3 regions of the Bradyrhizobium sp. USDA 4369 genome follow, and region 3 is predicted to be linked to each of the others. Evidence: predicted binding sites of a transcription regulator. Region 3 holds the regulator's gene; each other region holds the start of a gene.
What was found. The regulator PhoB, encoded in region 3, activates phosphate uptake and scavenging genes when phosphate is short. The targets are predictions, from matches to a motif close to TGTCATNNANCTGTCAT.

Region 1 (6,980 bases), 1.7 Mb from region 3:
GCGCGCGCGACGTGTCGCGGCACTGCCGCGCGGTGATGAACAATGGCGATCAGGCCGTCCTGGCCTGTCTCAAGGAGCATCGCGCCAAGCTGTCGAAGGCCTGCGACAAGGTGCTGACCGAACACGGGCAATAAAAGTCGCAGCTACCTGGTTGGCCGCGCTGAGGTGCGCCGAAATTAACATGGCCCGCTGACGCTGCGTGCTCCGGGGCCCCCCCGAAGCTGGCGCACCGTGTGGCGTCGGCTCACTTGGCGGCGTCGGCAGAATTCCGCGGCTCGTCCTGCCCGGGGCGATAGCCGTCCGTCAGCGTCTGCAGAAAAGCGATCACGTCGGCGATCTCGGCATCGTCGAGCGCAGGCGCGTCGCCCTGCTTGCGGTCGAACGGCGCATCGGCGACATCGACGTTCGGCTTATACTTTGAAGGAAGATCGTTGTAGCGATCGATCTCTCCGGTCGCCAGCTTCGGGTACCATTTGCCCGGATTGGTCTCACGCTCGACATAGAAGTGCATGACCTCGTCGAGCGAATGAAACACGCCATTGTGGAAGAATACTTTGCGCGTCGCCACGTTGCGCAGGCTCGGCGTCTTGAACAGGCCGCAATACGGACCCGCAGCGGCAAAGTCCGTACGGAAGGGACCGCACAGGCCGAGATCATAGTAATGAGGGTCGCTGTTGGCCGGAATATCCATGTTGCGTGGCGCGCCGAGCGCCTCGAATTCGTAGTCGGTGAATGCCGGCGGCAGCCGGCCATCGGCCGATGGCTTGCTGGGGTGGCACGACGCACAATTGCCCTTGTTTGGATCTTCGAACAGCTTCAGGCCACGCGTCTCGGCCTCGCTCAGCTTTGCCTTTCCGGCAAGAAATGCATCGTATTTGCTGTCATAGGGATGGAAGCTGCGCTCCTCCAGCTGATAGCGGGCAAGCGCAAACAGCGCTTCGTCGAGCGCCAGGCCGGGCGTGCTGAAGATCATCGGGCCGAACAGCTGCCTCATGTCATCAGCATAGGGCGCGCGCTCAAGCCGTGCGAGCAGCTCGGCGACGTCATGATTGTTCATCTCGTTCGGGTCGAGCAAGGGCCCCAGTGCCTGCGACTGGAAGCTGTCGGCGCGGCCATCCCAATCGAGGCCGCCACGCGGAACCTTGGCGTCCGCAGCTGCGGCGGCTGCCTTGGCAACGGCGGCAACCTTGATATCGTCGGCAGGCGCTACGATCGCCTGCGGCTTCTCGTCATCGTCGGGAATGTCGGGATCGGGGCCGATCCGGAACAACAGCGTGCGCTCGTGATAGGTGAGCGACGGCACCGCCCGGGCGCCGGCCCTGGTCCCGTCGGGGCCGCCGCGTTGGACCGCGAGCGCATTCGCGGGCGCGTAGGCATGTGACGGATCATGGCAGGACGCGCAGGCGAGCTTGCCTGACGCGGACAGCGAAGGATCGAAGAACATCTGGCGGCCTAACCGCGCCAGCATCGACAGGTCGGGAACGCCGCTGCGCGTGGCCGACGCATCGCCCGGCAGAACTGCCGTCCCTTCGGAGGTGGCCGTGCCCTCGGGCGCGGCGGCCGGAGCTTGATGCAGCGTGCCGTCACAAAGAAGCACCGCTGACGGAAGCAGCAGCGCCGCGATCATGGCAAGTGCCTTGGGCAGGCCGGCGACCGGACGCACGGCCGTTGTGAGTTCGTGGGAACGCATCATGCGAAGGATCGGAGAGGACGAAACGATAGCATGTCCGGAGCAAGCGGGGACGGCTCACGCCGTCCCCGCTCAGAGCGGTTACTGCACGAGCCCGGTGATGGGGTCGAGCTTCAGCCGCTTGTAAGGCAGCTGGTTGAAGTCGAACATGCCGAGCAGCGAGCCGGCGTAGGCGTCATAGGAGCCCTGGCCGATCCGTTCCCCGTCCAGCCAATTGTCCTCGATGAAGCGGAGGATGGAGGACTGGTCGGTCAGCTCATGATCGACGAAGTTGTGTTTCGCCCAAGGCGAGATCACCAGCAGCGGCAGGCGCGGACCATAGCCGCAGCGGCCGTTGACCGGCTTGCCGTTGATGCCCGGCAGCGGCGTCTGGAACCCGGGCGTGTGCTCATGCTCGTCACCGAATGCGACGGGAAGCGCCGGAAACCGGCCCTGAAGCGGCTTGCATTGCCCGGTAGCTTCAAGCGCGTCCACGCTGCTGTTGAACGAGGGGTTGATCACGTGATGGGCGTGGTCGTACCAGCCGTCGGAATCGTCATAGGCAACGACGACGGCGGTGCTCTCCCAGAATTCGCTGTCCTGCAGCGCGTTCACGACGCTGACGACGAACACCTGCTCGTCGAGCGGGTTGGAGTTGCCGGGGTGGCCGTTCTGGAATTTGGGCGCCTTGAGATAGGTCACCGACGGCAGGTGGCCGGCCTTGAGCGCATCGAAGAAATCATGCGTGTCATATTGGTGGTTGGCGCCAGTATCCTGCGAGGTGCCGTACAGCTTGGGCTGCACGCTCGGCCGGGTGTGGGCGGAATTGCGCGTCGACGGATAATATTGGAATGGCGCGTGATGCGGCACGTAGTCCTTCTGCAGGGCAACGCCGGCATCGATCAGCGTCTTGGATGCCGTTGCGCGCGCGCAGCCTGTCCCCGAGCCCGTCGTCGTGGCTGGTGAATAGGGATAGTTGGTGTTGCCGCCATTGGTGAGCGTCAGGTCGAAGCCACCCTGGAACCAGCCCCAGGAAATGCCCTTGGCATTCAGCAGATCGCCGATGTTCTTGCCTTGCATCTCGACCGTGTCGGTGCCCGAGCATTTGTCCAGATGGGGATCGGGATCCCCCATCACCGTCAGGCCGCCCTGACCGTCATCGGCGACACCATCATTGTCTGCGCCACTCTTCACGCCGCTGACGTAGTGGACGGCGCCATTGGTCTGACCTGCGACCAGATTGAGCGCCCCCACCGTCGAAGGACCGAACTGGGAGCTGTAGGAATTGTCATTGAGCGCGAAGTGCTGGGCGTAGTTCCACAACGCCGTCACCGTGTTGCCGTCGAAATAGCCCATCACCAGCGCGGTGGTGCTGAACGTGCCGGAGCCGAACCGGCCGGCCCGGCCGGTGTTCGCTGGGAACAGGTCCATCTTGCCGTTATCGAAGGCTTTCTGCTCGGGCGTGTAGTCGTGATTCTGCGAGGCCGTGACCGCCTGCGCGCGGTCGATCCGGAAGGGGTTGGACGCACCGTCGCCATTGGCGGTGTTGGTCTTGTTCGGATTGTTGTTGATCAGCTCCCAATCCAGGCCATTGACGTGGGGGGTGTAGGGCAGCGGATGAAAGCCGGGCTCACCATAAGGATTCGTCGCGAGCGGATAGGTGCCGAAATAATGGTCGAATGATTCGTTTTCTCCGAAGATGACCACGAGATGCTTGATCGGAGTCCTGGTGCGAACTTCGCCGGCGTGGCCGGGAAACGGCGGCTTGAAGATTTCGGCGGCGCCGGGCGCGATCGTCATGACGGAGACAAGAAAGCAAGTCGACAGCTTGCCCAACGATCCTCGCATCGGAATTCCTCAGAGAACATCCGCCACGGCAGGAGCACACCTTGTGCAGTGCTGACGGTCCCCGACGCGATTACCGGCGGCCTGCTACGTCGCGATGATGACGACACGACAGTAATATGACACGAAGGCGCGGTGAAACGTCGCGCCGCACATGCGCTGCAACGAAGAGCAGAAGCATCCAGCTGGGCAGCCGAGGATATTCCCCGGCCTGCTACCTGGTGCCGCGGTCGGTCCCGGAGCCAGGATCTCGACCGTGATGGCGGCTACGGGCCGCTGCGCGACGCAGTGGCAACAGCCGGCGCCTGTTCCGCGGTCCGATCGACATCATCCTTGGGCCGCACCGAGCCGAACGGCCGCTCCAGCATGCGGCGGATCCGAACCGGATCCGGGCCGATGTGGAAGCCAATCGCACGCTGATGCAGCTCGCGCTCGGCCCGCGTCGCGCGGTTGCGCTGGCGCAGATAATCGATCCAGGTTGGGCAATGATAGCGCTCGGTCCAGAGTTCGGGATCGGCGATGTCGCGCGCGATCGACCAGCCATAGGCGCCGTTGCGCTGCCGGCTGAGCTGCACGTCCTGCATCAAATCGTGGAACGCGCGCGCATCGTCCTCGGCGACGCGATACTCGATTTCGACCACCAGCGGACCTGAGCGCGGCGTCAGCTCGAGCTGCACCTCCGGATCCGCCAGGGTCTCGCCATCCTCATTCCGAGCGCCGATCGGCGGCATCCGCAGCCACAGGCCGAGCAGCGGCGAGACCATCATCAGCGCGCCCGAGACCAGCAGCGCGACCTCGACGCCGGCGGCGTCGGTCAGGTGCCCCCAGCCCCAGCTGCCGATCGCGATCCCGCCGGAGATCGCGGCCTGAAACGCCGCCAGCGCCCGGCCTGCCACCCAGCGCGGCGCCGACAGCTGCACGCCGATGTTGAACAGCGCCACCGCGAGCATCCACACCGCGCCGGCGACCACCAGCGCCGCCGCGGTCAGCACCGGCTCTCCGCTGAGGCCCACGGCCGCCGTCGCCGCGCCGAGGGTCAGCGCGCAGGTGCGGATGGCCGCCTCGCCCGACAGCCGTTTCCTGATCTCGCCGATGTTGAGCGCGCCGACCACGGCGCCCATCCCGAACGCGCCGAGCATGATGCCGTAGGTCTGCGCGCCGCCATGCAGCAGGTCGCGCGCGACCAGCGGCATCAGCGCCGAGATCGAGCCGCCGATGATGCCGGTGACCAGGGTGCGGATCAGCACGATCCGGATCGACGGCGAATGGATGATGTAGCGAACGCCCGAGACGATGGCGCGGTTGAGCGGCTCGCGCGGCAACCGGCTCGGCTCGACCACGCGCCGCCACAGGAGCAGCGCCGCAAGCAGCGGCAGATACAGCAGCGCGTTGGCGGCGAAGGCCGCGACCGCGCCGGCGGCGGCGACGACGACGCCGCCGATCGCCGGACCAAAGCTGCGCGCGATGTTGTAGCTGATGCCGTTGAGCGCGACCGCCGCCGGCAGCGTCTCCGGCGGCACCTGCTCGCTGACCGAGGATTGCCAGGCCGGCCCCATCAGCGCCATGCCGCTGCCGATCACGAAACACAGCGCCAGCAGGCGCTCCGGCGTCACCAGGCCGAGCCACGCCAGCGCCGTCAGGGTGGCGGCGCCGCCGAGCGCTACGAGCAGCGAGACCAGCGCCACGATGCGCCGGTCATACATGTCGGCGATGGCGCCGGCCGGCATCGAGATGAACATCACCGGCAGCATCAGCGCCGTCTGCACCAGCGCCACCTTGTCGGCCGACGACGTCATCTGCGTCATCGCCCAGGCCGCGCCGACCGCCTGGATCAAAAGTCCGAGATTGGACAGCAGGCTCGCCAGCCAGATGCGGCGGAACACCATGTGGCGCAGCGGCGCGGCAATGCCTTCTGCCGCGAACAGCTCACGTTTCTGCGGCGGATTCATGCAGGTCCGTCCACGTCGCCCACCCGTTCTGAATGATGTCGCATTGAACTATCGCTTGATTCCGACCGGACCGATGTGATGCCTGCGAATGTCCGCCGCTGTCCAGTGCCGCCATATGGCGCATCATGGATCACGGCCAACGAACACAAAATGAACGAGACGACGGGGAGATCGCCGATGAAATTGACGCGCCGCACCATTCTCAAGAGCATGGGAACCCTGCCCCTGCTCACCGGCGGTCTGGCCTTACCGGCGTGGGGGCAGGCCGTGCCTACAGGGGGCGACATGCCGCCGGTGTTGTTCGTCCATGGCAATGGCGACCATGCAGCGCTCTGGATGACGACGCTGTGGCGCATGGAATCCAACGGCGTACAGCGCACGCGCCTCGCCGCGCTCAATTTCACCGATCCGCTCGCGCGGAACGATGATGCGGTGGCGCAGCCCAACCGCTCGTCGACGGACGACCAACGCCGCGAGCTGGCCGAGGCGGTCAAGGCGCTGAAGGAACGGACCGGCGCCGCGCGGGTGGCACTGGTCGGCAGCTCGCGCGGCGGCAACGCCATTCGCAACCTCGTGAGGAATGGCGGCGGCGCCGATGTCAGCCATGCGGTGCTGTGCGGTACGCCCAATCACGGCGTGTTCGATTGGGAGGACAGTCCGAACAGCGAGTTCAACGGCCGCGGACCGTTCCTGCGCGGCCTCAATGCGGCCGACAGCGAGGTCACCGCGGGCACGGCCTTCATGACCCTGCGCAGCGACGGGCTCGACAAATACGCCCAGCCCGATGGCCGCCTGCTCGGCAAGCCCGGAGTTCCCACCGGGATCACCGCCGAAGGCCCGGCGCTGATGGGCGCGACCAACCTCGTGATCGGCGCGCTGGACCATCGCGAGGTGGCGTTTCATCCGCGCGCGTTCCGCGAGATCTACAAATTCATCGCCGGCCGTGAGCCGGCGCTGATTGCCATCCAGCCCGAGCGAGAGGTGCGAATCAGCGGCCTCGTCACGGGAACGCCGGGCGGCGCACCGACGAACCGTCCCGTGGCCGGCGCGAGCGTGGAGGTCTATCGCATCGCCGCCGAGACCGGGGCGCGTAACGGTGAGCCTGTCTATCGCGGCCAGACCGGCGCGGACGGGCGCTGGGGCCCAGCGGAAATCGATTCGACCTCCTATATCGAGATCGTACTGACCTCGCCGGGCGCGCCGATCACCCATTTCTACCGCTCGCCGTTCCCGCGCTCGTCCGACGTCGTGCATTTGCGCGCGGCGCGGCCGCTGGGGCAGTCCGATGCCGGAGCGGGCGCGATCGTCATCATGGTGAGGCCGCGGGGCTATTTCGGCCTGCCGCGCGACATCGTGCTGCTCGACGGCAAGGAACCTGCCGACATACAGAAGGGAGTACCGACCGACGCCGCCACGACATTGCGGCTGCCCGCGGGCGACGTCGGGCGCAGCGTCATCGGACTGTTCAACGAGGAACGCATCGCCGCCCGGCTTTGGCCAGCTTCGGAGAGCAGGAT
Region 2 (6,980 bases), 6.5 Mb from region 3:
TCGGCGTATAAGTCTGTGCCGAGGCACCGGCCGCACCACAAACGACTCCCGCCGCCGCAATGGAAACAGCAACGCTACGGCGACAACGGGCCGAAATGCGCATCCCCCCGATTTTCTGCTGGTGCTTGATCGCTTTGCCCGCGGCCGTTCTCGACCGCGTCCGTCCAACAAGATTGAGCATTTACCTCTCCCCAAAAAACGCGCGCCGTCGCGTTGATCGCGTTTGCGGGCGCGCCTGGGCGGGAGGGTGAGAAGCCTCGCAGTTGCGAGAGGCATCGTCCTGCCGATGTCGGCGCGTCAATCGGTCGCTCGTTTGAAATATATGTTCATTAACTGACTTGTTCAGGTCAAGAACAATTTGAGCAAAAGGGTTGAATTGAACCGGCAGTCGGGCAATGTGCGACCCTCAAGATTACAACTGAAAATATAGTTGGCAGATCGGCCTCGAGGTCCTTTGAGACGCGCATCCAAAACCGGCGACCCGCCCGCCAGACCCATCAGACGACTTATGACGCCGGGACCCGGCGACGCACGTTCTCGGATCCGCGTCGACGGGCTTACAGGCCTTGCCGGCTACCTGATCCGGCAGGCACAGCTCTGGGTGTTCGAGGATTTCAACGCGACACTCGCGCCCCTCGACATTCGCCCATCCCAATATTCCATATTGGTCGTGATCCGGGATAATCCGGGGTTGTCGCAAATGGCGGTGTCGGAAGTACTCGGCATCGGCCGTTCGGCGATCATTCCGCCGCTCGACGAGTTGCAGTCGCGTGGATGGCTCGAACGCTTGCCGACGTCAGACCGGCGGACGCACGCCCTGCATCTCACCGGAGCGGGCCTCGCGCTGCTCGAGCAGGCCGACAATCTGGTGCAGGAGCACGAGCGTCGGCTGATGGATAAGGTCGGCCCTCAAGGACATGAGCAGCTTTTGCGGGTGCTCAAAGTCTTCGGGCGAAATCGGTAGCGATCCGTCCAGACACTGCAGACCGCGGCTCACGCTTTCTTCTTCACGTCCTTGACGTTGGAGAACACGATGCCTTCGGCGCGCTCCTTGGTGTAGCCGAGGTAGAACTCGTTCTTGGCCAGGAACACCGGGTCGCCATCGACATCATCGGCGACGCCGGAATTGTTGACGGCGATGAACGCCTCGAGCTTCTTCTTGTCATCGCAGGAGATCCAGCGCGCCAGCGAGAACTCGGAGATCTCGAACTCGACGGGCAGCGAATATTCGGCATCGAGCCGCGCCTTGAGCACGTCGAGCTGCAGCGGGCCGACGACGCCGACGAGCGCAGGCGCGCCGTCGCGCGGCCGGAACACCTGCACGACGCCCTCTTCCGACATCTGCTGCAGCGCTTCCTTCAGCTTCTTGGCCTTCATCGCGTCGGTGAGGCGGACGCGGCGGACGATTTCCGGCGCGAAGCTCGGCACGCCGACGAAGGTGAGATCCTCGCCCTCGGTCAGGGTGTCGCCGATGCGCAAGCTCCCGTGATTGGGAATGCCGACGACGTCGCCGGCGAAGGCTTCATCCGCCACCGAGCGGTCCTGGGCGAAGAAGAATTGCGGGCTCGACAGCGGCATGGTCTTGCCGGTGCGCACCAGCTTCGCCTTCATGCCGCGGTTGAGCTTGCCCGAGCACAGCCGTGCGAAGGCGATGCGGTCGCGGTGGTTCGGGTCCATGTTCGCCTGGATCTTGAAGACGAAGGCGCTCATGCGCGGCTCGGCGGCATCGACCTTGCGCAGGTTGGAGTCCTGCGCGCGCGGCGACGGCGCATAGCGCCCGAGGCCTTCGAGGAGATCGCCGACGCCGAAATTGCGCAGCGCGCTGCCGAAATAGACCGGCGTCAGGTGACCTTCGCGGAACGCGTCCAGCTCAAACGGCTTGCAGGCTTCCTTGACGAGCTCGAGCTCGTCAGTGATCTGGGTCATGTCGAGATTGGCGTTGATCTTGCCGAGTTCGGCGATGTCGATCTGCTGCGCCGCGCCGGTCTTGGCGCCGCCGCCTTCGAGCAGGCGCACGCCGCCGTCGCGGACGTCATAGGTGCCGATGAAGTCGCGGCCGCGCCCGACCGGCCAGGTCATCGGCGTGGTATCGAGCGCCAGCGTCTTCTCGATCTCGTCGAGGAGATCGAAGGTGTCGCGGCTCTCGCGGTCCATCTTGTTGATGAAGGTGATGATCGGGATGTCGCGCAGGCGGCAGACCTCGAACAGTTTTCGCGTGCGCGCCTCGATGCCTTTGGCGGCGTCAATCACCATGACGGCGGAGTCGACCGCGGTCAGCGTGCGATACGTGTCCTCGCTGAAGTCCTCGTGGCCCGGAGTGTCCAGCAGGTTGAAGACCAGGCCCTCGAACTCGAACGTCATGACCGAGGTGACGACGGAGATGCCGCGCTCGCGCTCGATCTTCATCCAGTCGGAGCGGGTGTTGCGGCGCTCGCCCTTGGCCTTGACCTGGCCGGCGAGATTGATGGCGCCGCCGAACAGCAGCAGCTTCTCCGTCAGCGTGGTCTTGCCGGCGTCCGGATGCGAGATGATGGCGAAGGTACGCCGGCGCGCCACCTCGTCGGACAAGGCGGTGCGGGCGGGCTGTTCGGTCGTGACGGCGGTATCGGACATGAGGGCGGCGGACGTCGTTTTGAGGCCGGAGAGCGGCGATGTACGGGAAAGGGCGCGGGCTCACGGCCGCCGCGCGCCCTCCATATAGGCGTTTTGCACCGCAACTCCAACCGGGGAGTTAAGCCGTGCCGGGTGGGGGCGCCTCGATAGCGACCTGATCCCCTCACCCGGATTGCATCCGGCGATGCAATCCGACCTCTCCCAGCCGGGGAGAGGTGGACCTCCCGTGCCGCTCGAAGTGCTCCCCGCGCTTCCAATCCGGGTCAGTGCCGGAGCACCGACACCAGCCAGAACGCTGCGGCCGAGACGATGGCGGAGGCCGGAATCGTGAAGATCCAGGCGTAGACGATCGATCCGGCCACGTTCCAGCGCACTGCCGAGGCACGGCGGGCGGCACCGACGCCGACGATGGCGCCGGTGATGGTGTGGGTGGTCGAGACCGGGACGCCGAGAAAGGTCGCCAGGAACAACGTGATGGCGCCGCCGGTCTCGGCGCAGAAGCCCTGCATCGGGTTCAGCTTGGTGATGCGCAGGCCCATGGTGCGGACGATGCGCCAGCCGCCCATCAAAGTGCCCAGCGCCATCGCCGCCTGGCACGACAGCACGACCCAGAACGGCACCGTGAAATGCTCGCCGAGATGGCCCTGCGAGTACAGCAGCACGGCGATGATGCCCATCGTCTTCTGCGCGTCATTGCCGCCATGGCCGAGCGAGTACAGCGAGGCGGAGGCGAATTGCAGGATGCGAAAGGCGCGGTCCACGGCAAACGGCGTCGAGCGCACCGAGGCCCAGGACACGATCGCGACCAGGATCATCGCCAGGATCAGTCCGACCAGCGGCGACAGCACGATCGCCAGCACTGTCTTCGACAGCCCGCTCCAGACCGTGGCCGAGATGCCGGCCTTGGCTACCCCTGCCCCGACCAACCCGCCGATCAGCGCATGCGAGCTCGACGATGGGATGCCGGCGGCCCAGGTCACGAGGTTCCAGACGATAGCCCCGACCAGCGCGGCAAAGATCACCTGCGCGTCGACGATGGCGGGATCGATGATGCCGGTGCCGATGGTCTGGGCGACGTGCAGGCCGAAGACGCCGAAGGCCACGAAATTGAAGAACGCGGCCCAGAACACCGCATATTGTGGCCGGAGCACGCGGGTCGAGACGATGGTCGCGATCGAGTTGGCGGCGTCGTGCAGGCCGTTCAGGAAGTCGAAGGCGAGTGCGACGGCGATGAGGCCGACCAGGATCGGAAGGCCGAGATGAGCGTCCACGGCGCGACCCTACCCTAGACCTGTTCGATCATGATCGAATTGATCTCGTTGGCGACGTCGTCGAAGCGGTCGGCGACCTTCTCCAGATGATCGTAGATCTCCGCGCCGACGATGAAGTCCATGGTGTTGGCGTTGCGGTGCTTGAGGAACAGCTCCTTCAACCCGATGTCGTGAAGGTCATCGACGCGGCCTTCAAGCTTGGTCATCTCCTCGGTGATGGCGGTGATCATCGGCACGTTCTGGCCGATCGCCTGCAACAGCGGCAGCGCGCGCCCGATCAGGTTGGCGCAGTCGACCAGCAAGGTGCCCATCTCACGCATCGTCGGCTCGAACTCCTTGACCTCGAACAGCACCACGGCCTTGGACGTCTGCTGCATCTGGTCGATGGCATCGTCCATCGAGGTGATCAGGTTCTTGATGTCGCCGCGGTCGAACGGCGTGATGAAGGTACGGCGGACGGCGGTCAGCACTTCGCGGGTGATGTTGTCGGCCTCGTTCTCGAACTGGCTGACCCGCTGGCAATGGACCAGAATGTCGTCGCCGCCCTTGAGCATATCCTGCAGCGCATGCGCGCCCTGGATCACCACCTTGTTGTGGCGGGCGAACAAATCGAAAAACCGCTCCTCCCGCGGGAGGACGGCACGAAACCAGTTCAGCATGGGACGAGATCCATCGATTCCGAAACGGGCCGGGGCCGGCCCGTCACAGAAGTGTCATACTCCGGATCGCGTCACAGCAGAAGCGGTGGCCGGTTCATCCACCGCTTTCTGCCTCTTCGACATCCCATCATAAATTCAAAGACTTAGAGGGATCGCTTGAACAAATGGGCGATTTCCCCGACCACGCCGCGGCGGAAGGTGAGCACGCAGGCGACGAAGATGACGCCCTGGATCACGGTCACCCACTGCCCGAAGCCGGCCAGATATTGCTGCATGGCGATGATCACGAAGGCACCGACGACCGGACCGAACACGGTGCCCAGACCGCCGACCAGGGTCATCAGCACGATCTCGCCGGACATCGACCAGTGCACGTCGGTGAGCGAGGCGTTCTGGGCTACGAACACCTTCAGGGCGCCGGCAAAGCCGGCGATGGTGCCGGAGAGGATATAGGCCAGCAGCTTGTACTGGTCGGTCTTGTAGCCGAGCGAGATCGCCCGCTGCTCGTTTTCGCGGATGGCCTTCAGCACCTCGCCGAACGGCGAGTTGATGGTACGGAAGATCAGCAGGAAGCCGGCGAGGAAGCCGACCAGCACAACGTAATACAGCGTGGTCGGCTTCGACAGATCGATGAAGCCGAACAGCCTGCCCTGCGGGATGCCCTGGATGCCGTCCTCGCCATGGGTGAACGGCGTCTGCAGATAGACGAAGTACAAGAGCTGCGATAGCGCCAGGGTGATCATCGAGAAGTAGATGCCCTGGCGGCGGATCGAGATGTAGCCGGTGACGACCGAGAGCACGAACGCGCCGGCGATGCCCGTGAGGATGCCGAGTTCCGGCGGCAGGCCCCAGACCTTCAGCGCGTGCGCACTGCAATAGCCCGCGGTGCCCAGAAACATCGCGTGGCCGAACGACAGCAGCCCGCCATAGCCGATCAGCAGGTTGAAGGCGCAGGCCAGCAGCGCGAAACACAGCGCCTGCATGACGAAGAAGGGGTACAGCCCGGTGAACGGCACGATGGCGAGCAGCGCGGCCATGATGACGAACACGATCATCTCGTCGCGCATCGCGCGCGGCGTGATCGGCAGGGTCTCGTCGGTGATCGATGTCATGTCAGGCCGCCCGTCCGGTCAGACCCGTCGGCTTCACCAGGAGCACCAGGACCATCAGAACGAAGACCACGGTGTTGGAAGCCTCGGGATAGAAATATTTGGTCAGTCCCTCGATCACGCCGAGCGCGAAGCCGGTGATGATCGAGCCCATGATCGAGCCCATGCCGCCGATCACGACCACCGCGAACACAACGATGATCAGGTCGGCCCCCATCAGCGGCCGAACCTGGTTGATCGGCGCCGACAGCACGCCGGCGAGCGCGGCCAGGCCGACGCCGAGGCCGTAAGTGAGCGTGATCATGCGCGGCACGTTGATGCCGAAGGCGCGCACCAGGGTCGGATTTTCAGTGGCCGCGCGCAGATAGGCGCCGAGCCGCGTGCGCTCGATCAGGAACCAGGTCGCCAGACACACGATCAGCGAGAACACCACGACCCAGCCGCGGTAGATCGGCAGGAACATGAAGCCGAGATTCATGCCGCCGCGCAGCTGATCGGGGATTGCGTAAGGCAGGCCCGAGGAGCCGAAATAGTTCTGGAACAGGCCCTGCACGATCAGCGCGATGCCGAAGGTCAGCAGCAGGCCGTAGAGGTGGTCGAGCCCGGTCAGCCATTGCAGCAGCGTGCGCTCCAGGATCATGCCGAAGATGCCGACGATGATCGGCGCCAGCAGCAGCGCCCACCAATAGTTGATGCCGCCGAGGTTCAGCAGGAAATAGGCGCAGAACGCGCCCATCATGTAGAGCGCGCCATGGGCGAAATTGATGATGTTGAGCATGCCGAAGATGACGGCAAGCCCGAGACTGAGCAGCGCGTAGAACGAGCCGTTGATCAGTCCGACCAGGAGCTGTGCGTAGAGGGCCTGCATCGTCTTGTTCTGTTTTCTCTCGGCGTTTCCTAAAGGACGAGCAGCCCCGGCGGCGGACCGCCGGGGCCGCAGCGGCTCACTTCTTCAACAGGGCGCACGCGCTCTTGTCGAGCGGCGTGAAGGCCTGGTCGCCCGGCACCGAGCCGACCAGCTTGTAGAGATCCCACGGCGCCTTGGATTCGGACGGCTTCTTGACCTCGAACAGATAAGCGGTGTGGATGGTGCGGCCATTGGGCTGGATCTCGCCCTTGCCGAACAGCGCATCCTCGGTCGGGATCGACTTCATCTTCTCGACGATCTTGACGCCGTCATGCGGATTCTCGCCGAGCGCCTCCAGCGCCTTGAAGTAATGCAGAAGGCCCGCATAGACGCCGGCCTGCACCATGGTCGGCGGCGCACCGTTCTTCATCCGCTTGGCAAAGCGCTCCGAAAACGCGCGGGTCTGGTCGTTCATGTCCCA
Region 3 (6,980 bases):
CCTGGACCGGCCTGCCTCCGTGGCAATTCGCTGTCCGGTCACGCACAAACAATGACCAGCCGCTGAAAACCTTCGCTCACCCCCGCCTTACCGGACCGAGGCGCTTTGCACGGCGATCTCGCGCCTGACGGCGGCCTCAAACCCGCTGGCCGGTGCGGCGAACATCAGCCGGGTCTCCTCATGGAACGCCGAGAAGATCCCGACGACGACCGTCTCGCCGCCGATCTCGGCCAGGATCGGCGAGCCCGAATAGCCGAAATTCGCCAAGCAATGCACCGTCAGCAACCGGCCATCCTCGGTCATGCCGGCGCTGCAATTGCGCTGTCCGGTCGGCGAATAACGCCGTTCCTGGCCGTAGCCGATCTCGGAAATGGTCCCGGCCGCCGTCGCCGCGGCAAGTTGCTCGCGCGTGAGCGCTGTGACCGTCACCGGCCGCGAAGGCAGCGCGTCCTTCAGAACGATCAGGGCCCAATCGGCGCGCGAGCGGTCAAGCGACCATTTGTCGTGCTGGATCGGCACGAAGTCCGGCGCCACGATCAGCTTGTCGGCAATCGACGAGGCTGCCGGCGTGCCCTTGTTCATGCCGGCCAGGAAGTGGACGTTGCCGGGACTGACCTGGGCGACGCCGTTGAAGACGCAATGCGCGGCCGTGAGCACCAGGCGCGGCGCCACCAGCGTGCCCGTGCACGAGCCACCCGTGCTGTATTGTGCCACGGTGACGACACCGATCGATGACGCCGGCCACGCCGTGGGATCCACGACCTCGCCGATATGCCGGTCGAGCCCGAGCAATTGCTCGGGCCGCGGATTGGCAATGCCTGCTTCGGCCGTTTCCGGCTTGGGCCGCCAGGCGGCGATGGCCTGCTCCGCCTGTCGACGCTGCGCCTCGCTCAGCGTGACTCGCTGGACCTCGCGGCCGGCGGACCGCACGCCATTTCGCCCCGCCATGACCAGCCAAGCATAGCCCTGCGCGACATCCTGCGCGACCACCCGCCCGTCGAGCATCATCAGGCCGAGCATATATTGCGACTGGGCGAAGCCCTGGGCCGCTGCGCGAGAAAACCACCGGCTAGCTTCGCCATGATCGCGGGCGACGCCTTCGCCATTGTAATAGGCGACGCCGAGATAATGTTGCGCGACGGCGAGGCCCTGATCCGCCGCCTTCCGGTACCAGGCCAGCGCCTCGGCGGGGTTGCGCGGCACACCCCAGCCGAACGCCTGCATGAAGCCGACATCGAACTGCGCCCGCGCATCGCCCTTGGCCGCCAACGGCATCAGCCGCCGCATCGCCATAGCTTGCTGGCCATTGGCCGCCGCGGCCACGGCATCCTCGAGTTCGGCGGCCGAACCGGGCACCATGCCGGCGAGCCACACGGCTAAAACGAGAGCAATTGTCCTGATCATCGCGTCCGCGGCATCCCGGTCATCATGATGGGGAGACCAGCAGACGGGATCAAGACGGCAGCCCCATGGCCGCGCGCAAAACGGCTGCCGCGGGCTTACGCCTGCTCGCTCTTGGCGAAGCGGTCGTCGAGCGCGTAGCCGGCGCCGCGCACCGTGCGGATCGGATCCTGCTCGCGGCCCGGATTGAGCAGCTTGCGCAGGCGCCCGATATGGACGTCCACGGTGCGCTCGTCGATATAGATGTCCCGGCCCCAGACGCTGTCGAGCAACTGCTCACGACTGAACACGCGGCCCGGATGCTCGAGGAAGAATTCGAGCAGGCGGTATTCGGTCGGGCCGAGATCGATCGGCCGGCCCGAGCGCGCCACCCGGCGCTTCTCGCGGTCGAGCTCGATGTCCCCATAGGACAGCACCGTCGCCAGCCGCTCCGGGCTCGCCCGCCGCAGAAGACCCTTCACCCGCGCCAGCAGCTCAGGGACCGAGAACGGCTTGACGATGTAGTCGTCGGCCCCGGTCGCCAGGCCGCGCACGCGCTCGCTCTCCTCGCCGCGCGCGGTCAGCATGATGATCGGCAGCTGCTTGGTCTCGGGCCGCGTCCGCAGCCGGCGGCACAGTTCAATGCCGGACAGGCCCGGCAGCATCCAGTCGAGCACCACGAGATCGGGAACGCGCTCCTTCAGCCGCGTGTCGGCCTCGTCGCCACGCCCCACAGTCTCGACCTCATAGCCCTCGGTCTCCAGATTATAGCGCAGGAGCGTGGTCAGCGCCTCTTCGTCTTCCACCACCAGGATGCGCGCAGTCATATCGAACGAGTCTCTCTCAGTTGCCGGGGACCGTGGTGGCGAAGCTCGTCATGTCGCCCTTCGGACGCTTGTCGACCATCGCCTGGCCCTCGATCATGTAGAACACCGTCTCCGCGATATTGGTCGCGTGGTCGCCCATCCGCTCGATATTCTTGGCGCAGAACATCAGATGGATGCAGAACGAGATGTTGCGCGGATCTTCCATCATGTAGGTCAGCAGCTCGCGGAACAGCGAGGTGCAGATGGCATCGACCTCCTCGTCGCCCTTCCACACCGCCATCGCAGCCGGCAGATCGTGCGCGGCATAGGCATCCAGCACCGACTTGACCTGCGACTGCACGAGATCCGTCATGTGCTCGAGGCCACGGATCAGCTTGAGCGGATGGAAATCACTTTCCAGCGCCGCAACCCGCTTGCCGATGTTCTTGGCGAGGTCGCCGATGCGCTCGAGATCGGTGGCGACGCGCATCGCGCCGACGATCTCGCGCAGGTCGACCGCCATCGGCTGCCGGCGCGCGATGGTCAGCACGGCGCGCTCCTCAATGATGCGCTGCAGCTTGTCGACCTCGGCATCGGCGGCGACGACCTTCTGGCCAAGCGCGACGTCGCGCCGAACCAGCGCGTCGACGGAGTCGACGATCAGCCGCTCGGCGAGACCGCCCATCTCCGACACGAGCCGGGTCAGATCCTGCAGATCGCTGTCGAACGCCTTGGCGGTATGTTCACTGGCCATGATGATCTCCTGAAGGCAATGATGCTGTCGGCGTCAGCCGAACCGGCCGGTGATGTAGTCCTGGGTCCGCCGATCGCTCGGCGAGGTGAAGATCTTGCTGGTGTCGTCGAACTCGATCAGCTCGCCGAGATACATGAACGCGGTCTTGTCGGAGACACGCGCCGCCTGCTGCATGTTATGGGTCACGATCGCGATCGTATAGTTCTCGGAGAGTTCCTGGATCAGCTCCTCGACCTTGGCGGTCGAAATCGGATCGAGCGCCGAGCACGGCTCGTCGAACAGGATCACTTCGGGCCTGACAGCCACGGTACGGGCGATGCACAGGCGCTGCTGCTGGCCGCCGGACAGCGACAGGCCGGAGGCGTTGAGCTTGTCCTTCACCTCGTTCCACAGGGCGCCGCCGCGCAGCGCCTTCTCGACCCGGTCGTCCATCTCGGACTTCGAGATCTTCTCATAGAGGCGGATGCCGAAGGCGATGTTCTCATAGATCGTCATCGGGAACGGCGTCGGCTTCTGGAACACCATGCCGACACGGGCGCGCAGCAGGTTCAGGTCGAGCTTGGGGTCGAGAATATTGGTGTTGTCCAGCATCAGCTGGCCGGTGGCGCGCTGGCCCGGATAGAGATCGTACATCCGGTTGAAAATGCGCAGCAAAGTCGACTTGCCGCAGCCGGACGGACCGATGAAAGCGGTGACGCGGTTGGTGCCGAGCGACAGGTTGATGTTCTTCAGCGCGTGATGATCGCCGTAATAGAAGTTCAGATTTCGCGCGATCACCTTGGCCGGCGCCTCCGGCAGCGACTTGGCGGAAATGGCGGCCGTCGGGCTGCTCACGGATACGGACATGTCGGTCATTTCGAGCTCCTCTCGGCGCCCAGGATGCGCGCACCGATGTTCAGGGCCAGCACGGTCAAGGTGATCAGAAGGGCGCCGCTCCATGCCAGCTGTTTCCAGTAGGCATAGGGGCTCTGGACGAAGTTGTTGATGGTCACCGGCAGGTTCGCCATCGTCTTGGAGAGGTTCATGCTCCAGAACTGGTTCGACAACGCGGTGAACAGCAGCGGCGCGGTCTCGCCGGCGACACGGGCAGTCGCCAGCAGCACGCCGGTGATGAGGCCGGAGCGCGCGGCGCGGTAAGCGATCCGCCGGATCACCAGCGAGCGCGGCAGGCCGAGCGCCGAGGCCGCCTCACGCAGCGGATTGGGCACCAGCAGCAGCATGTCCTCGGTGGTTCTGAGCACGACGGGGATTACGATGACGGCCAGCGCCAGAGAGCCGGCGATCGCCGAGAAGCCGCCCATCGGCACCACGACCGCGCCATAGATGAACAGGCCGATGATGATCGACGGCGCTGACAGCAGGATGTCGTTGATGAAGCGGATCACCGAAGTCAGACGGTCGTTGCGGCCATATTCGGCAAGATAGGTGCCGGCGAACAGGCCGAGTGGCGCGCCGATACCGACTCCGATGATGGTCATCATGATCGAGCCGACAATGGCGTTTCGCAGACCGCCGTCGCTCGATCCTGGCGGCGGCGTGTCGGCGGTGAAGACCTGCAGGCTGAGCCCGGCCAGACCGTTATAGAACAGCGTAAACAGGATCAGCGCCAGCCAGGTGACGCCGAACGCGGCGGCAGCAAAACAGAGGCCGCGGACCACGATGTCGGTGCGGCGCCGGCGCGTGTAGATCGGATTGACGGGACTGGGCTGAGCGTCAATGGCAGTCATGAGCTATTTCCCCGCCTTGGTCTCGAGCCGCATCAGCATCAGACGGGCTGCCGCGAGCACGAAGAATGTCAGAACGAACAGCAAGAGACCGAGCAGGATGAGGCTCGACTGGTGCAGACCATCGCTCTCCTGGAACTCGGAGGCGATCGCGGCCGAGATCGTCGTGCCCGGCGCAAAGATCGATGACGAGATCCGGAACGAGTTGCCGATGATGAAGGTCACCGCCATGGTCTCGCCGAGGGCCCGGCCGAGCGCCAGCATGATGCCGCCGATCACGCCGACCCTGGTATACGGAATGACGACGCTGCGCACGACTTCCCAGGTGGTGCAGCCGACGCCATAGGCCGCCTCCTTCAGCACCGGCGGCACCGTCTTGAACACGTCGACCGAGATCGCCGTGATGAAGGGCAGCACCATGATCGCCAGGATGAGCGAGGCGTTGAACAGGCTGAGATAGGATGGCGGGCCGGCGAAGATGTCCTGCAGCAGCGGAATGTTGGCGCAGAGGCTGATCATGAACGGCTGGAAATTATAGGCCAGGAACGGGCCCAGCACAAAGAAGCCCCACATGCCGTAGATGATCGAGGGAATGCCAGCCAGCAGCTCGATCGCGATGCCGATCGGGCGGCGCAGCCATTGCGGGCACAGCTCGGTGAGGAAGATGGCGATGCCGAGACCGACCGGGATGGCGATCAACATGGCGATGAAGGACGTGACCAGCGTGCCGTAGATCGGGCCGAGCGCACCCAGCACCGGCGGATCCGCCGACGGCGCCCAGCGCCGCGTCCACAGGAATTCGAAACCGTAGGCCTTCATCGCCGGCCAGGCGCCGATGATGAGCGACACGATAATGCCGCCGAGGATCAGCAGCACCGAGATCGCGGCGAGCCGCGTGATCCAATAGAAAGTGACATCACCAAGCTTGAAGGCGCTCAGCGCGCGCGCCCGGTCATAGGGCCCGGCAGCAGCCGCGATATCGCTGACTTCGGTTTGAACCGCCATGTCTGCCAATTCTGCCCCCTGTTTTTTTAGCACGCTTCAACCCCGATCATGTCCCCTCTCCCGGTGACGGGAGAGGGGTTTCTGGCGCGAAAGGCGTCAGCTCTTGATGTCCGAGGACCAGGTCTTCTCGATCAACTTCACGACGCTGTCGGGCATCGGGATGTAGTCGAGCTCCTCAGCCATCTTGTCGCCCTTTTCGAACGACCACTTGAAGAACTTGATGGCTTCGCCGGAGGCCACCTTGTCGGTCGGCTCCTTGTGCATCAGGATGAAGGTCGCGGCCGTCATCGGCCAGGACTTGTCGCCCTGCTGGTTGGCGAGGATCACATAGTAGCCGGGAGCCTTGGCCCAATCGGCGTTGGCGGCCGCCGCCTGGAAGGCCTCGACGGTCGGCTGCACGGTCTTGCCGGCCTTGTTGACCATGGCGGTGTAGGTCAGCTTGTTCTGCTTGGCATAGGCGTATTCGACATAGCCAATCGAGTTCTTGGTCTGGCTGATGTTGCCCGACACGCCCTCATTGCCCTTGGCGCCGACGCCGACCGGCCATTCGACCGCGGTGTTGGAGCCTACCTTGCTCTTCCAGTCAGCGCTGACTTCGGAGAGGTAGTAGGTGAAGTTGAAGGTCGTGCCCGAACCGTCGGAGCGGCGGACCACCGCGATGGCATCGCTCGGCAGCTTGACGCTGGGGTTCAGCTTCTTGATCGCGGCGTCATCCCACTTGGTGATCTTGCCAAGATAGATGTTGGCCAGCGTCTCGCCGTCCAGCACCATCTCGCCCGGCTTCACGCCCTCGAGGTTGACGACCGGCACGATGCCGCCCATCACCTGCGGCCACTGCACCAGGCCGTCCTTCTCGAGCTGCTCGGCCTTGAGCGGCGCGTCGGTGGCGCCGAAGGTCACGGTCTTGGCCTGGATCTGCTTGATGCCGCCGCCGGAGCCGATCGACTGGTAGTTCAGACCGTTGCCGGTCTCCTTCTTGTAGGCGTCAGCCCACTTGGAATAGATCGGGAACGGGAACGTCGCGCCCGCGCCGGTGATGTCGGCAGCGAATGCCGACGTCGATGCGGCGACCAAGCCGGCAGCGACGATAGCTTTGACGAAATTCATAGCTGGTCTCCATGCTCGGGAAGCGAAGCGCCATGTGCGCCCGATCGCGCTTCCCCGGCCGCTTTACGGGGCCTCGGTGCCGCTTTTATAAAGGTTCGATGACACTCAGATGACAGTCACAAGCCTTTGATACTTATTGATATTTAGACTTTGGCCCGATTTTTTACGGTCCACCTGACCGTGTGCCGCCGCGCTGATTCACCT

Region 1: the regulator PhoB is predicted to act here: its motif matches at 3,623-3,639, upstream of ACVIJ6_RS10185 (phospholipase C).
Region 2: the regulator PhoB is predicted to act here: its motif matches at 4,585-4,601, upstream of ACVIJ6_RS31855 (DUF47 domain-containing protein).

The regions. Positions count from the first base shown of each region.
Region 1 is NZ_JBSRYH010000001.1:2,250,924-2,257,903, forward strand. It holds gene ACVIJ6_RS10175 (hypothetical protein) at 1-134, shown strand, start outside; gene ACVIJ6_RS10180 (cytochrome-c peroxidase) at 245-1,693, opposite strand; gene ACVIJ6_RS10185 (phospholipase C) at 1,772-3,517, opposite strand; gene ACVIJ6_RS10190 (MFS transporter) at 3,781-5,463, opposite strand; gene ACVIJ6_RS10195 (hydrolase) at 5,641-6,980, shown strand, end outside.
Region 2 is NZ_JBSRYH010000001.1:7,015,850-7,022,829, forward strand. It holds gene ACVIJ6_RS31840 (MarR family winged helix-turn-helix transcriptional regulator) at 509-964, shown strand; gene ACVIJ6_RS31845 (peptide chain release factor 3) at 994-2,613, opposite strand; gene ACVIJ6_RS31850 (anion permease) at 2,877-3,884, opposite strand; gene ACVIJ6_RS31855 (DUF47 domain-containing protein) at 3,899-4,543, opposite strand; gene ACVIJ6_RS31860 (branched-chain amino acid ABC transporter permease) at 4,687-5,655, opposite strand; gene ACVIJ6_RS31865 (branched-chain amino acid ABC transporter permease) at 5,657-6,520, opposite strand; gene ACVIJ6_RS31870 (ABC transporter substrate-binding protein) at 6,597-6,980, opposite strand, start outside.
Region 3 is NZ_JBSRYH010000001.1:551,880-558,859, forward strand. It holds gene ACVIJ6_RS02560 (trypsin-like serine protease) at 88-1,404, opposite strand; gene phoB (phosphate regulon transcriptional regulator PhoB) at 1,500-2,207, opposite strand; gene phoU (phosphate signaling complex protein PhoU) at 2,224-2,940, opposite strand; gene pstB (phosphate ABC transporter ATP-binding protein PstB) at 2,974-3,795, opposite strand; gene pstA (phosphate ABC transporter permease PstA) at 3,792-4,667, opposite strand; gene pstC (phosphate ABC transporter permease subunit PstC) at 4,671-5,669, opposite strand; gene pstS (phosphate ABC transporter substrate-binding protein PstS) at 5,766-6,776, opposite strand.